Regions from separate parts of the Bradyrhizobium sp. USDA 3311 genome, predicted to be linked through region 2. Evidence: riboswitches for the same ligand, from Rfam matches in the RefSeq annotation. Region 2 holds a riboswitch; each other region holds the start of a gene.

Evidence for each region. A riboswitch is a leader RNA that binds a small molecule or an ion and turns the genes downstream of it on or off. The one in region 2 is predicted to bind cobalamin.
Region 1: linked by a shared signal. The riboswitch ahead of metE (5-methyltetrahydropteroyltriglutamate--homocysteine S-methyltransferase) and the one ahead of ACVWW6_RS02310 (ribonucleotide-diphosphate reductase subunit beta) in region 2 are both predicted to bind cobalamin.
Region 3: linked by a shared signal. The riboswitch ahead of ACVWW6_RS35810 (TonB-dependent receptor) and the one ahead of ACVWW6_RS02310 (ribonucleotide-diphosphate reductase subunit beta) in region 2 are both predicted to bind cobalamin.

What each region holds. Positions count from the first base shown of each region.
Region 1 is NZ_JBSSFI010000001.1:9,103,329-9,108,247, forward strand. Features, by position in the region: gene metE (5-methyltetrahydropteroyltriglutamate--homocysteine S-methyltransferase) at 9-2,354, opposite strand; cobalamin riboswitch at 2,456-2,658, opposite strand; gene ACVWW6_RS43330 (nodulate formation efficiency C protein) at 3,628-4,494, shown strand.
Region 2 is NZ_JBSSFI010000001.1:488,956-493,874, reverse strand. Features, by position in the region: gene ACVWW6_RS02325 (DUF1521 domain-containing protein) at 1-600, shown strand, start outside; gene ACVWW6_RS02320 (hypothetical protein) at 1,300-1,503, opposite strand; gene ACVWW6_RS02315 (class I SAM-dependent methyltransferase) at 2,309-3,247, shown strand; cobalamin riboswitch at 3,579-3,751, shown strand; gene ACVWW6_RS02310 (ribonucleotide-diphosphate reductase subunit beta) at 3,848-4,828, shown strand.
Region 3 is NZ_JBSSFI010000001.1:7,463,998-7,468,916, forward strand. Features, by position in the region: partial or broken gene ACVWW6_RS35805 (PepSY domain-containing protein) at 1-251, opposite strand, end outside; gene ACVWW6_RS35810 (TonB-dependent receptor) at 264-2,612, opposite strand; cobalamin riboswitch at 2,726-2,927, opposite strand; gene ACVWW6_RS35815 (histidine phosphatase family protein) at 3,000-3,572, shown strand; gene cobT (nicotinate-nucleotide--dimethylbenzimidazole phosphoribosyltransferase) at 3,579-4,631, opposite strand; gene cobF (precorrin-6A synthase (deacetylating)) at 4,642-4,919, opposite strand, start outside.

The sequences.
Region 1 (4,919 bases), 8.6 Mb from region 2:
GCCCGCGATCAACGGCCTAGCGGATCGGATGCAGCGCGCAATTCGCGGGCGGCAGCGACCATGTTCGCTAGCGCCGGCCGAACCTCCTCCCATTTGCGCGTCTTCAGGCCGCAGTCCGGATTGACCCAGAGCTGCGAATCCCGCAGCCGTGCCCGAGCCAATGCCATCAGCTCCTTCATTTCGCCCGTCTCGGGAACACGTTGAGAGTGGATGTCGTACACGCCTGGCCCGATCTGATTTGGATATTCGTAGTTCCTGAACGCGTCGAGTAGTTCCATTTTCGAGCGCGACGTCTCGATCGAGATGACATCCGCGTCCATTGCAGCGATCGCACTCATGATGTCGTTGAACTCCGAGTAGCACATATGCGTATGAATTTGCGTTTGATCGGCGACGCCAGATGAGCAGATGCGGAAGCAATCCACGGCCCAGTCGAGATAAGCCGTCCACTCCGATCGACGCAACGGCAATCCTTCGCGGAGTGCAGCTTCGTCGATCTGGATCATGGTCGCACCAGCGTTCTCGAGATCGCGGACTTCGTCTCGGATCGCGAGCGCAATCTGGCGGCAGATCTCGCTTCTGGGAATATCATCGCGAACAAAGGACCAGTTCAAGATCGTCACCGGTCCGGTCAACATCGCCTTCATCGGCTTCCTGGTTAGTGATTGCGCGTAGCGCCACCACTCCACGGTGATCGGCTTCGACCGCAAGACATCGCCAAACAGGATCGGTGGCCTGACGCAGCGCGAGCCGTAGGATTGCACCCATCCGTTCGTGGTAAATGCGAAGCCGGCGAGGTGCTCGCCGAAGTACTGCACCATGTCATTGCGCTCAAATTCGCCATGCACGAGGACGTCAAGACCGATATCCTCCTGCCAACGTACGGCGCGCGCAGTCTCCTCCTTGAGGAACCGGTCGTATTGCTCGTCGCTCATCGCGCCTCGTGCATGCGCTGCACGGGCATTCCGGACCTCTGTGCTCTGCGGAAACGATCCGATCGTCGTGGTAGGGAAAGCCGGTAGTCCGAAACGATTGCTTTGGATCTCGGCACGACGGGCAAATGGGCTGGCGCGCCGGCGCATGGTCTGGTCGATCGCTCTCATCCGGACAGCGACATTGGCATCACGGATTTTCGGGGAAGTCCGGCGGACAGTCGCGGCACATTCCGACTCGGCAAGAGCTAGCGCAGCATTCTGGTCGCCTGCGAGTGCCCGCGCCAGGGTTGCAAGCTCACGCATCTTCTGAACCGAGAAAGCAAGCCAACGCTTGACGTCGGAAGCGAGTCCGGTCTCGAGTTCAACATCGACCGGCACATGAAGCAGCGAACAGGATGGGGCGATCTGTACACGATCCTTGCCAAGCTTCGCAATCGCGGGTTCCAGCCGCTGCCGGAGCGACGACAAATTCGACCGCCATACATTCCGGCCGTCGATGACACCGAGAGACATGACAAGATCACTTCGGCCGCCAGCGATGATCTGATCCAATAACTCTGGCGCTCGAACCAGATCGAGGTGCAGTCCGGCAACTGGAAGGCTCAAGGCGGTGTCCAGATTGTCGCCTAGGTCGCCGAAATAGCTGGCAACCATGATCTTGATGGCCGGCCCCTCCTTCGCGAGCCGGTTATAAGCATGTAGCAAGGATTTTCGCGCCACCTCGCCCAGATCAAGAACCAGGCAGGGCTCGTCGAACTGAACCCACTTTGCCCCGCGTTTGGCCAATTCCTGCAGGACCTCGATATAGACCGGTATCAGATCGTCCAGTAGCGAGAGTGGCTGGAACGCAGGATCGGCACTCTTGCCGAGCTTTAGGAATGTGACCGGCCCGATCAGGACAGGGCGGGTCTGGAAGCCAAGGGCCTTAGCTTCCTCATACTCCTCGATCGGCTTGCGAGAGCACAGTCTGAAAGTCTGTCCCCCGTGAAACTCGGGGACCATGTAGTGGTAGTTGGTGTCGAACCACTTGGTCATCTCCTGCGCGGGTGCGCCAAATCCGCGCGGTCCGTGACCGCAACTCGCATCCTGGTCGTCGCATTGTGAACCGCGGGCCATGGCGAAGTACGTCTTGAGCGAAACGGACTCGGCTTTCGAGGCGTAGATGCCCGGGATGGCGCCAACCATGACACTTGTGTCGAGCACCTGGTCATACAGCGAGAAATCGTTCGATGGAATCACCGTGACGCCGATAGAATTCTGACGAGCCCAGTTCGCGGCACGCAGGCCAGCTGCGTCCTCGAGCAACTGCTGTTCGCTGCTTTTTCCGGCCCAATAGCTTTCGAGAGCGCGTTTGAGCTCGCGCCTTGGACCCATGCGTGGCGTTCCGAGCGTGGCAACCGGAAGGGAGAGAAGAGACATAGCGTTAACCCCATGTTGGGGGCAAAGGCCATGGCGGACGCAGGCAGGGGAAGTCGCGCGTGCGACGGCTGCTTAGCGCACCACCGGGACACCCCGCCCGCGGACGAATAGATGTCGGGGCAGGTCTCCTGGCTCGCGGGTCATCGCTGCTGTCCGGCCTTCCCGAAGCCGCGCAGGCTTCAGTGACATCGTTGGACAGCGGCTCGCCGCTCACAGTTGCGGGGGCAGCGCCGGCATTTTCACCGGCTTCCCTCTTAGCTCCGGATCAAATGCAAACCGGAGAACCTCGACGAGTTGGATTATCGGCAAGAGAACTCTTCCGTCAACCTCTCAGATTATATCTCAAGCTAACGCTGCGACATCTGCTACGGGAATGACGTGCATCTCTTTCGTTGACCACGATGTAGAAGCGCTCTCCAATCAGCGATGTCGGAATGACCATCGGAGCTGCGTGCGCGTGGGGCCGCACGCCAGATCGGTGGAAGGGGCAAATGCGGCTTGCGCGGTCGGGACTGCTGCCTCGAGCAGAACGCATTTGATGCGAGTCCCGGCTTCCCAGCGGTTCATCGAGCACGTCCGCCATCCAACCGCCTTCTCGACCAACAGGATCCGTATTGAATAGGCCTAAGACACCTGGCGAAAGTCAGCAACATACCGGCGAGCATGTTGATTTGCGGTGCGAGCCAGACTCCAAATGCTCGGCGTAAAGATCGGCTTGGCGTCGTTGGCCATCGAGTGCAAACCGCAGCTGACTGAGGCTGCTCTCGACTTCCGGAGCCGCCGCATATCGCGAAAGGAGCGCCAAACGCGCCGCGGCCCCGTGGCCACAAGCGCCCAAAGGCATGGCAGAGATCGAAAGCCCACATTCCTGCAACCGAACCAAACGGTTCAATGGCGGCAAACGTGCTCCGAATTCTCATCAGGAACTTGGCACCGAAGCGTTCCCCTGCGCCGTCGAATACCCGGTGCGGGACGAGGATGGGTAAGCCGCGATGGATAGGCTGAATGGAACGATCGAAACGTGTGCAAGTCGGAAAGTCGACAAAGAAGACACAAAACCGGTAAGAATTTCCGTCTGTTACCTGGCACGAAGAATGCAAGTCATCGGCATGCCCAGGCCCTCCTGCTGGGCATGTCCAGCACAGCAAATCCGGGCTGTCGCTGGCGACTGAAGTTAGCGGCGCGTGACATAGAGGGGAGCGCCTGCTCGCGCGGGACACCATCGGTCGCCCCGTCGCGTCGACGCTAACTTATTGCGCTCGCGCATAACAGGTTGAAGGTTGCCCGCTTTGAAAGACGTGTTGATGAAAAACCAGATAGGCCGACGGTTGTGAAGAAAATGTCTGGAAGACGCGCGCTATGGTTTTGTCTTGGTCCATCGCTGATCTGCCTGGTCGGACTGGCTGCGACGAGCAACAGTGTTCGTGCCAACGAAAGCGCCCTCGTCGAAAGAGTCAAGTCCACGTGGCGAGCGCAAAACGGTGAGACGATAGAACACATTCTCTCCAACGTCTCGAAGGTCGCACAGTTCGTCCCTCGAACGTGGGGCGTTGCTGAAGGATTTGACCGAGATGAATATGTTTTCGTTTCCTGGACCAGGCACCGGGACAATAAATCAGACGAACAGTACGTTATCACCTGGAAGATCGCATTCGACGGAACGATTCAACTTGCGTCGACCTATGCAAAGCCGATGGAATTGGGCTGGCGCGCCCTGGCGCTCTCGTTGATCGCCAGTGAAGTCGCGGATGGCGAAAGGGACGCAAATCATCGCTTTCTGCATGACCTGGCCAACTTCAACTTTGTCACGACCACGCGAGGTCCGCTCGGCAATCTTCTGCGGCAAGGCCGCTGCACTATCGTCGAACCTGTTGGAGTGGACTACTTGCCGAAGCCGAATGATAAGCCGACCGAGAAAGGGGGTCTGTGGCGCGTTCTGCTTTTGGTGAACTGTAATATCCCCGGGCCCCGCTTTTTTACTCACAACGGGGTCATCATTTTCGAGAAGAGCGAAGGATACGATTGGGAGCCGCAATCCTTCTTTGCCAAGCGTATCGCGGCGTTCCCTCCCGGCTCCTGGTTCGATCGCATAGAGCCAAAGGAATGGGAAGAGTTAGACGGGCGCGACGGGCCTCGGTAAATAGTCGCGCAGAGCAGGATCGCGCCGCAGCTCTTTGGGCGCCGAGCGCCTCAGTGCAACTGCAAAACATATGCGCTCCAAAGTCGCGGTGTTTACGCCTTCGCAACAGTCGCGAGCCTTCGGCCCGTGATCGGAGCGCGCGCAGAACCTATTTCCCTGACCCGTTCGCGGGCTCGATTTTGACAACGACAGCGTTCACGAACGACACGGTCGTGCCGTGGCGCCGCTCACGATGTTGAAGTCACTCGTTCCAGGGCCTACAAGAAGGACGGTCAGGCACTCGTCGCACAAAAGAACGGAGCTATCGTTCGCCGCCTGGTGGGCTACGGGCGGCAGATGACGGGCTGCCCCAGCGAGGCCTGTTCGATATGGGTTGATTTGCCGATGGGACGCCGCCCGTACGGATGATCAACGATACACGGTGA
Region 2 (4,919 bases):
CCGGTTGCGGTCGCTCCGACTCCTGGGCAGTCGCCTCAGCCGGCGCCAGTTTGGTCGCATGAGGTGAAGGACGGCAAGGCGACGATTAACCTTGGTGATAAGTATACGATCACGGCCGATGAGAAAGACGGCACCTGGACCGTTCGCAACAATCAGACCGGCCATGTCACGAAGATCCACGGCGATCCTCACGTCGATGCGAATGGCGACGGCAAGGATGACTTCGACTTCAAGAAAGGCATGAGCTTCGAGCTCGATGACGGCACGAAGATTACCGTAGACACGGTCGATTTTGGTAAAGGCAAAACCATTTCCTCAAAGCTGACCATCACCAACGGCGACAATGCGATGGTTGTCGAGGGACTCGGTGATGATAAGGATGGAAAGAACAATCTGAAGGTGACCCAATCCAATGCCGGCCGAACCCTTGATCAGCTGACATCTGATGGAGCTCAGACAATCCACGAGCAAAATCAGGGATGGGTTGACAACTCCGGACGCAGGGTGACGCAGTCGGTCATCGACCACAATGAGAACCCGGACGCGCCGCCGGATTTCAAGACCATGATGCGGGAAATGATGTTGCGGCGGGTTGCGTGAGGCCGAGTCCATCAATTGGACAAATTGTGAAGCGGGCGGCGCTAGCGCCCGCTTCTCATGTTCGGCAAGCGACGATGAGAATAGCAGGTGCTGCCGCCTATGAATCCAGAATCGCTGCTCGCGTCCGACGATCGCGCAGTCAAAGCTTTGGCCCCAACCGGGCCAACAGCAGCCCGTGACGGCAGGACAAAGTACTGGCAACATCTTCCAATGCTGTGGCGAAGGCGCACGAGTTGCATACGCAGGAGAGCCCTCACGCTCTGAGCGCCAACGATGCTGGCCCTCAGGAAAAGTCCTTGAGATCTCTCTAGCAGACAGGTTCGCGGTCAGCCGCGGATCTGAACAAGGACAGCCTGGCGAGCGCAATCGATCCTCGAATGCGGGAAATGTTGCACGGCTTGCGTGCTATCGTTCATTACCCCGAGCTGAGAGCGCTCGTATCGTCATCCTTGGGCGGGATAGCAAGGAGCTTGCCGGTGGAGCTTCGGCCTTGCTGTGCAGGTCTGCCGCTGCGGAAGACCAAAAGTCGCAGCAGCGTTTGCCGAGAGAGCCGGGTGCACACCGATTTGTGGACCCGCTCGGCAAGCCATTTGGAGCATCGCTGAAGGCGCGTCTGGCTTGCTGCAGGTACCAAGTCCCACTTGCTTCGTCCAATCGGGCTCGTTTTAAACAGCGGGCCCGATGTATCCCCATCCCGCCTCACCCCTCATCCAGCTCGCTCATGGCATCATCCATATCCGACTGGGAGTCGCTTATGACTTGCGTGGCGATGGAAACGAGCGCCTTCTCGAAAGCTTGCTGCAACAATGCCGCAGGCGAGCGGTTGCCGCCGTTCGCCGCGGTGTCGGGGTCTGCGCCAGCCTCTGGCCTTGTCGCTGCGATATCGGCGGCGCCTGCGTCCATGTCGTAACACTCACATAGCGGCGTCGCCGCGAGATGACCTGCTCTCTGATAGCAGGGGCAGCTTGCGAGAAGCTGACGAAGATCGCGTCTCTGATAAATTCTGCGATCACTGATGTTGAGTTGATTTGCCTCGTGGAATGTCGATGTGCAAAGGACTGTGCTGGACGACACGAAAGGTGGATCGGCTGGGCATCTGTCAGCGAAAAGACCGTCCGGGGGCAAGCCCTTGGTGAGCGAATATTAAATTCCGGCTCGGCGAAATTCTGTTGCATCATAAAAGTCGCCACGTTCAACCGCCGCGATGCGGTCCAGCAGGCAATCGAAGGACAGATCTCCCAAGCCAACTGTCCATGGCAAGATGCAGCAGATGTGACGAAATCGACCTCGCGCTTGCCGTTCTTGTTCGCGGTTCTGAATGTCAAGCACCTAGATTGCGAAGACGCGGCGCGGCTGATCTTGATTCTTTCTAACCCTGCAGAACGATTTTTCCGGCGCGTGCGCAAGCGTATCACGTTGATGGGGCTACGAAAGCCTGCGCGCTTAGCCCGTAATTATCGCAGTCGCTGCCGTTCGAAGTTCAATAGGTCTTCGAGCTCCCACAAAAGTGCCGCGACTCTGAGGATCGCTTTTGGCGCCAATTTGTCTTCTCGTACGCTGCAATAAGGAGGCCCGCCCTCTGTCTCACGATGCGAGCCAAAAAAAGACGCGATGGGGTTGCACCTCGCCAAACTTCTGGGATAGGTCATCAAGTACTTGGAAGTAGCAGCCGGCGACCGGGTTGCAAAATGAGATGGGAGACATTTGGGTGCGAACAGAGTTTTCGTGTATCAATCGGTCTAAAGCGATCTTTGATGACATTTATGCTTTGGATGATCCAAGGGCATACTTCTCTGTCCTGGGCGACTTGGATTATATGATCCCGGACGTGGCTGAGCCGGTCGTGCGACAAATTCTGGCAGCGAAAGCTTCCGCAACCGGTCTTAAGCCTGTCGTTCTTGATATTGGATGTTCATACGGCATCAACGCAGCAGTGCATCGCTTTCCACTGACCTTCGGGGGCCTGCGTCACCGCTACGCTCGGCGCGAAATGAGGGCGATCAGTTCTGAGACACTGGTGCGCCTCGATCGCAATTTTTATGCGGCTTGGCCCGATGTCGGGTTGGCGCGGTTTATCGGCTTGGACGTGTCGGCGCCGGCGATTAGCTATGCAACAAACGTTGGCCTCCTGGACCAGGGCATTGTCGCTGACCTTGAAAAAGACGCGCTATCGACAGACAGCGCGCAAATTCTCCGCTCTGCGGATGTTATCATGTCGACGGGTTGCATCGGCTATATTACCGAGAAGACGTTCAGAAAAATTCTCGATGCGACCGAGAGATGTCCATGGATCATCTCCTTCGTGCTACGAATGTTTCCATTTGAGTCTTTGGCCTCGACCTTCGCGAACCGTGGCCTTGTGACGGAACGTCTTTACGGCGCGACATTTATCCAGCGCCGCTTTCGCGATGCTGAAGAGTTTGAAGGTTGTTTGGCCAGCTTGGCGGCTCTTGGCGTTGATGCGACCGGCCTTGAATCAGAAGGGCTGTTTCACGCCGATCTGATCTTGTCTCGCCCTGAGGCCGATGCGCGCGCCACTCCTCTGGAAAACATTGTCACGGTCGCCAGCGGCAGGGGGCGGCCGATCGGCCCCCGTTACGTTCATGTTGAAGGCACCGAGGGCTTGCAGGTCGCGCTAGAGCCATGACAGGTCAGAAGCCGCTACGCTGCGCGCCAGCCCCGTTCTGGGCTGGATCAGGAGGTCGAGAACGAAGCCATTCTGGCCAACAGAGCGCCGCAGCCGATGATATTTCGGAGGGATGGACCTCTGGCTCGACCATGCGCAAGCCGAAGTAAAAACCAGGAATATAGCCCACGCGGGACCGATCACTTTCGAGCGGGAGGCTATAGCGCGAGCGATAAACGTGCTGGTGTTCTAGTTCTCGGCCGCTCCATTCGTTAGCTTGACGGTGTCCTTTTGCCCTCGGGAGCTTGATCTCCCGCAACGGAAGGCTTGACGAATCTCGTCGGGTGCCGCCTAGATGTGGATCTGTCTCGGTCTTCTGTCCTTTATTTTGTGGGACCGAAGCTAAGAGGGAACCCGGTGCGCCGAACGGCTGCTCCGGGGCTGCCCCCGCAACTGTGAGCGGCGATCGGTTCATGTCAGTGATCGATCTCTCGTCAGTCGATCCACGCTCGCTGATCGGAAAGGGACGGGTCGGCCTCCTCGACTCGACCGGCACCTATGACGTCGATCGCTTACGACTTCTGGAAGCGGCAGCAGCAGACCCATCGGATGGGCGAGGAGGTGCCGCTCGGCGCCGATCTCAAGGACTGGGCGTCGGACCGCGTCACCGCCAACGAGCGCGCGCTGCTCGCCCAGATATTCCGTTTCTTCAATCAGTCGGACATCGAGGTCGGCGACAACTATCTCAAGCGCTACATCCCGATCTTCCAACCGCTCACCGTGCAGATGATGATGGCGACGTTCACCAACATGGAGACCGTCCACATTGACGCTTATGCGCTGCTGCTCAAGACACTCGGCATGCCCAAGACCGAGTTCGAGGCATTCCGCGACTATGCGCAGATGCGCGCCAAAGCGGACTACATGCACGAGTTCGGCGTCCATACCGTGGCTGACGTCGCTCGCACCCTTGCGATGTTCGGCGCCTTCACAGAAGGCATGGCGTTGTTCGCGAGCTTTGCCATGCTGCTCAATTTTCCGCGCCACAACAAGATGAATGGCATGGGACAGATCGTAAGCTGGTCTGTGCGCGACGAGAGTCTCCACTGCGAAGGGATCATCAAGCTATTTCACGAATGGCACCGCGAAACCGGCGTGGTGACGCGCTCCGTCCGTAACGACATCATCGACGTCGCCAAGACCATGGTGAAGCTGGAGGAAAACTTCGTTGATCTCGCCTTCGGCCTCGGCAAAATCGAGGGCATGCGGGCTGAGCAGATCCACGCTTATGTCCGCTATGTCGCGGATTGGCGACTGACCCAGCTCGGAATTACCCCGGTCTTCGGCTTCTTCGAGGCCAGAGAGAGCGGGTTTACCCAGCTCCGGCCGCATCCGTTGCCATGGCTGGTCGAGATCCTGAATGGGGTCGAGCACGCCAATTTCTTCGAACAGCGCGCTACGGAGTACTCCAAGGGGCGAGCCGCGGCAGCTGGGATGGCGAAGAGGGGGTGGGCGGCTTTCGGCCGTATGCAGGACGACCGCAACAGCGTTTTGTTGGAGCGCGATCCTGATAATGCTCGTACTTTCGCAGAAGTCCGCTGATGCTTGCGGAGCAAAGCTCGACCAGTGACATTAATCCAGCCTACCGAAGATGTGATAGTTGACCCATGAGGGCGAGCCGTTGCAGTCACGC
Region 3 (4,919 bases), 7.0 Mb from region 2:
ACCGGCCCGTCGCTCCGCTGAATCAGGCGCAGGCGCGTGGCATCGGCGATGCCGCTCGCAGCCACGGCATCGGCAACGCCGATCCTCACCTCCGTACGATCCACCGGCGCGAGACCGGCAATCCGCTCCGCTTCCGTCAGCGATGGAAACGGAACGAAGTGCATCACGATTCCCGTCGCGAACTACATCGCGAACAGCAGGCAGAACGCGATCCCGAGCCAGCGATGCAGCAGGACGATCGCGCCCATCATGTGGTCAGCGCCCTACCATTTGAATGCGGCCGAGAGTTCATAGGTTCGCGGCGCGCCCAGCAGGATCTGGTCGGGATAGAACGGATCGCCCCAGATCGCGTAGCGCTTGTCCGCGATGTTGCGCACCCGGAAGGTCAGGCGGGCCTGGTCGACCGCATTGAAGACCGCCTTGGGGATGTCGACGAAGGCATAGACGTCGGCGACGGTATACGCCTTCATCGTCACCGTGTTGGCATCGGTATTGTAGCGGTCGCCGACATGACGGCCGGTGATGCCGACTTCGACCGGCCACGGCGTGAAGAAGCGGTACGAGGCGCCAGCATTGGCAACGATGCGCGGCACGTTCGGCGGCGTGTTGCCCGAGAACGATCCGCCGACGAAATTGTAGTCGGCATAGCGGGCATCGACATAAGCGATGTTGCCCCACAGCCGAAGGGGCTCGATCGGCCGCACCGAGGCGGCGAGCTCGACGCCCTTCGACTCCTGCCGTCCCGCAATATTGAGCGCCTGCCCGCCGGCCGCCGCATAGACGTTCTTGCGCAGGATGTCGTAGGCCGAGAACGACCACTCCGCCCGGTTGTCCCAGAACAGGTGCTTGACGCCGGTCTCGTAGGTCCGCGCGGTCGTGAGGTCCAGCGGCTGGGTCGGCAGCAGCAGGAAGATGTTGTTGGCGGAGATATCAGCGCCGGTCGCGTACTGGCTGAAGAAGGTGAGGCCCGGAACGGCCTCCCAGGTGTAGCCGATGCGGCCGGTGACGGGCGCCCAGTCCTTCGTGAACGGAAAGCCCGCGTTCACCAGACCGTTCTCGTCGGTCGAGTTGCGGTCGAGCCCGATATGCTCGACGCGCAGCCCGCCGATCAGCGCGAAGGTCCGCGTCAGCTTCAGCCGGTCCTCGAACGACAGCGCCTCGTTGTCGATGCGCGCGGTCTGCTGCTTGGTCGCGAGCAGTCCGTAATAGCCACGATCGAAATCGACCAGCGGAACATAGTCGTTCGGGAATTTCGCCGCGCCTGGCCTGACGAAGTCGAGATAGCTCGACGACAGCGTCGTGACCAGCCGGTTGTCGAAGCCTGCGATGTTCGTGTCCCAGATCAGGTCGGTGATATTGCCGACAAGGCGCTGGCTGTGCGCGACATAGAAGCGCTCGCGATACACTTGGTTTTTCGTGGAATCGAACGCCTCGATCTCGTTGTTGAACCACGACCGCTCCGCGCCGTAACCATAGGCCTGACTCTTCAGCGTCAGGTCCGGCGCCAGTTTCAGCTCGAAGCCGCCGCGCAACCAGACCTCTTGCGCTACGTTTCGGTTGTCGAGAACGTTGTAGTTGGTGTTGAAGGTGCGGTCGTCGATCGTGACGGCCCCGAGGTCGGTCCTGTTGAAGTAGGTGCCGGAAACAATCCCCGTCGTCGCATGCGAGCCGCTGAAAGCGATCGGCACCAGCGGCGCGCCCCAATAGGCCTTCCCGCGATCCTCGCGGTACTCGATCGCACCCCAGACCTTGAGGCTGTCGGAGATGCGGTAGTTGAGCTGGCCGGACACGTCGAGCGTCTTGGTGTTGGTGTCGTCGACAAAGCCGTTGAGCGAGGAGCGGCTGATGTCGAAGCGGTAGTCGAGGCCCTGAACGTTGGTGCTGCCGCCCGAGCCGTAATGCGCGCGGAACGAGTTCAGGGAGTCGTACGAGAAGTCCGCCTCGTTGCGGATCGCTCCGGTGTGCGGCTGCTTGGTGACGAGGTTGATCGAGCCGCCGGCGGCGCCCTCGCCCGAGATCAGCGAGGCCGGGCCCTTCAGGAATTCGACGGCCTCCAGATTGGCGGTGTCCATGATCCGCGAGGTCATGTTCTGCGGGCCGATCTTGATGCCGTTGTAGAGCGTGTTGATCTGGCTGTTGGTGAAGCCGCGCATCGAGAAGCCCGCCGGCTCCCCCGGCGCGTCGCCGGAGGTGACGCCGACTGCGCCCTGCGCCACCTCGGACACGGTGCGATAGCCCTGCTCGCGCATGGTCTCGGCCGAGATCACCTCGACGGTCGCGGGCGTCTCGCGCACGGTGAGGCCGAGACGCGAGGCGCTCTCGGCCACCGCATTGCTGTTGAGCGGCGTTGGCGCCGCTTCGCCTGGCACGGCGGGCTTGGGCGCCGCCGATGCGGCCGCTGGCCTGCGCGGCGTCGCGCGGCGCGCACTCTGCGCGTCCCGGGCAGCCGGCTTGGCCGGCTTGCGGGACTGGGCGGGCGACACCTCGACAGGCGGCAGCGGTTCGCGGACCTGCTGCGCCTGCGCGGCGGGCAGATCGGCGACTGTAAACGACGTGAGAGCAGCAGAGGCGAGCGGGAAACGGCGCGACCGTACAATACGGATAGAAGACACAGCGGGACCTCGGTATGACGTCAGTGGCACGTCACAGCGAACGAGGTCTCACCTTTGGCCTTTCAGCCGTCCGATGAAGCCGAATGTCTGTACTCCCCGACCGACATCTTCGCGTGTGACCACGGCTGACGGCAGGTCTCCTGGCTCGCGGGTCGTCACCACTTCGTCGCCTTCCCGGGACCGAGGACCCAGTGGCTTCTGACGAAGGATTATCCGCTTACAGTTGCGGGGGCAGCCGCGGCATTGGGGAAACATCCCCGCACCGCATTCCCTTTTCATCCCCTCTCGGGGGAAACCGTCGCGAGCATCTAGGATTACGATCGAGACAGAGTCAATGTGGCAGTTGCGGCGTTATTGCCACAGCGACCAACTTCCTTGGAGATAGGCATGGAAGGCGAGACCTTCCTCTGGCTGATACGCCATGCACCCGTCGACGGCGTCGCGGGGACGATTCACGCGCAGGACGCGCCTGCCGATCTCGGCGATCGCGCGCAACTGGAAGCGTTGCGCCAGCGCCTGCCGTGGGACTCTGCGAGCTATGCCAGCCCGTCGCGGCGCACGGTCGAGACGGCGCGCGCATTGGGGCTCGAACCGGAGCTGATGGGCAACTTCAGCGAACAGGATTTCGGCGACTGGACCGGCCGGCGGCATGACGAACTCGCCGCAATGGGCGGCGAAGTCTACGCGCAATTCTGGAGCGACCCTGCGCACCTGAGACCACCGGGCGGCGAAAGCTTCGAAGATCAGGTCGCGCGCGTCCGCCTGGGCCTGTCACGGATCGGCGCCGGGCCAGCAACGCTCGTCGTGCATTCCGGCACGATCCGCGCCGCACTGTGCATCGCGCTGGATCTTGCGCCGCAAGCTGCCCTGCGCTTCGTGATCGATCCGCTGTCGCTCACCAGGATCGACCGGCTCGCGACCGGCTGGCGCGTCGTGTCGGTCAATCAGCGCGTGGTGTGAGCCGGATCAGGCCGGGCGATCCGGCACATTGGCCTGCGCGAAGGTCGCCATGCCGTTGTGAAGCGCACAGGCCGATCGCACCAGCGGCAGCGCGATGGCGGCGCCCGATCCCTCGCCGAGCCTGAGATCGAGGCTGATCAGCGGCTGCACGTTCAGGGCGCGCAGCACCAGACGATGCCCCTGCTCCGCCGACTGGTGCGACGGCAAGAGGAACGGCTGGCACGACGGATTGAGGCGCACGGCCGCCAGCGCCGCGACCGACACGATGAAGCCGTCGATCAATACGGGAATGCGGCGTTGCGCGGCCGCGATGATCGCACCGCAAATGGCCGAGATCTCGAGGCCGCCGACGGCGCACAGGATTTTTTCGGGCGACGCAGCCGCAACGCCATGGCGCGCAACCGCGGCATCGATCACGCGCGCCTTGTGCGCACGGCCGGCGGCATCGACGCCGGTGCCGCTGCCCGCGATTTCCTCGGCGCTCACGCCGAGCAGACTCGCCGCGATCGCCGCCGAGGTCGTGGTGTTGCCGATGCCCATCTCGCCGAAGATCAGAAGATCGGGCTGGCTGGCTGCCGCGCGCGCAACCGCACGCTCGCCGGCCTCGAAGGCGAAGGCCAGCTCTGCGAGCGTGAGCGCAGCCTCGACGCTGAAATCGCGCGTGCCGCTGCGCGGCTTGTCGGTGACGACTCCCGGCATCGCCTCCTGCGCCAGCGTGCCGGCGTCAACGACTTCCAGGTGCGAACCCACCTCACGCGCCAGCACCGAGATCGCGGCGCCGCCCGAGGCGAAGTTCGCCATCATCGCGATGGTCACGGCTTGCGGATAGGCCGACACGCCTTGCGCAACGATGCCGTGGTCACCCGCGAAGATGATGATCGGCACGCGTGCCGCGCGTGGCTGCTCGGTCGCTTGCAGGCCCGCGAGCTCGATCGCGAGTTGCTCGAGCCGGCCGAGCGCGCCGGTCGGCTTCGTCAGTTGCGCCTGCCGCACGATCGCCGCGTCGCGATGGACCGCGGAGATTTCGGGGCACTTATGGTAGACCCATTCGGGGAGCATGCTGCCTCGCTTACGGCCTGCGCTTGAGGATGTAGCAGTCCATGATCCAGCCGTGCCGCTCGCGCGCCTCCTGCCGCAGCGCGGCGATGCGCGGGCCCACCTCGGCCAGCGCGCCGGACATGATGATCTGATCGGGCATGCCGAGATAGGCACCCCACCAGATCTGGAGCCCGGCCGGATCGAGCGACTGAAACGCCGTGCCACCATCGAGCATCACGACCACGGTGTCTGCGCTTACCGGCCAGCCGCCTTCACGCAAGCGGCGGCCTGTCGTGACCAGAAAGGGCT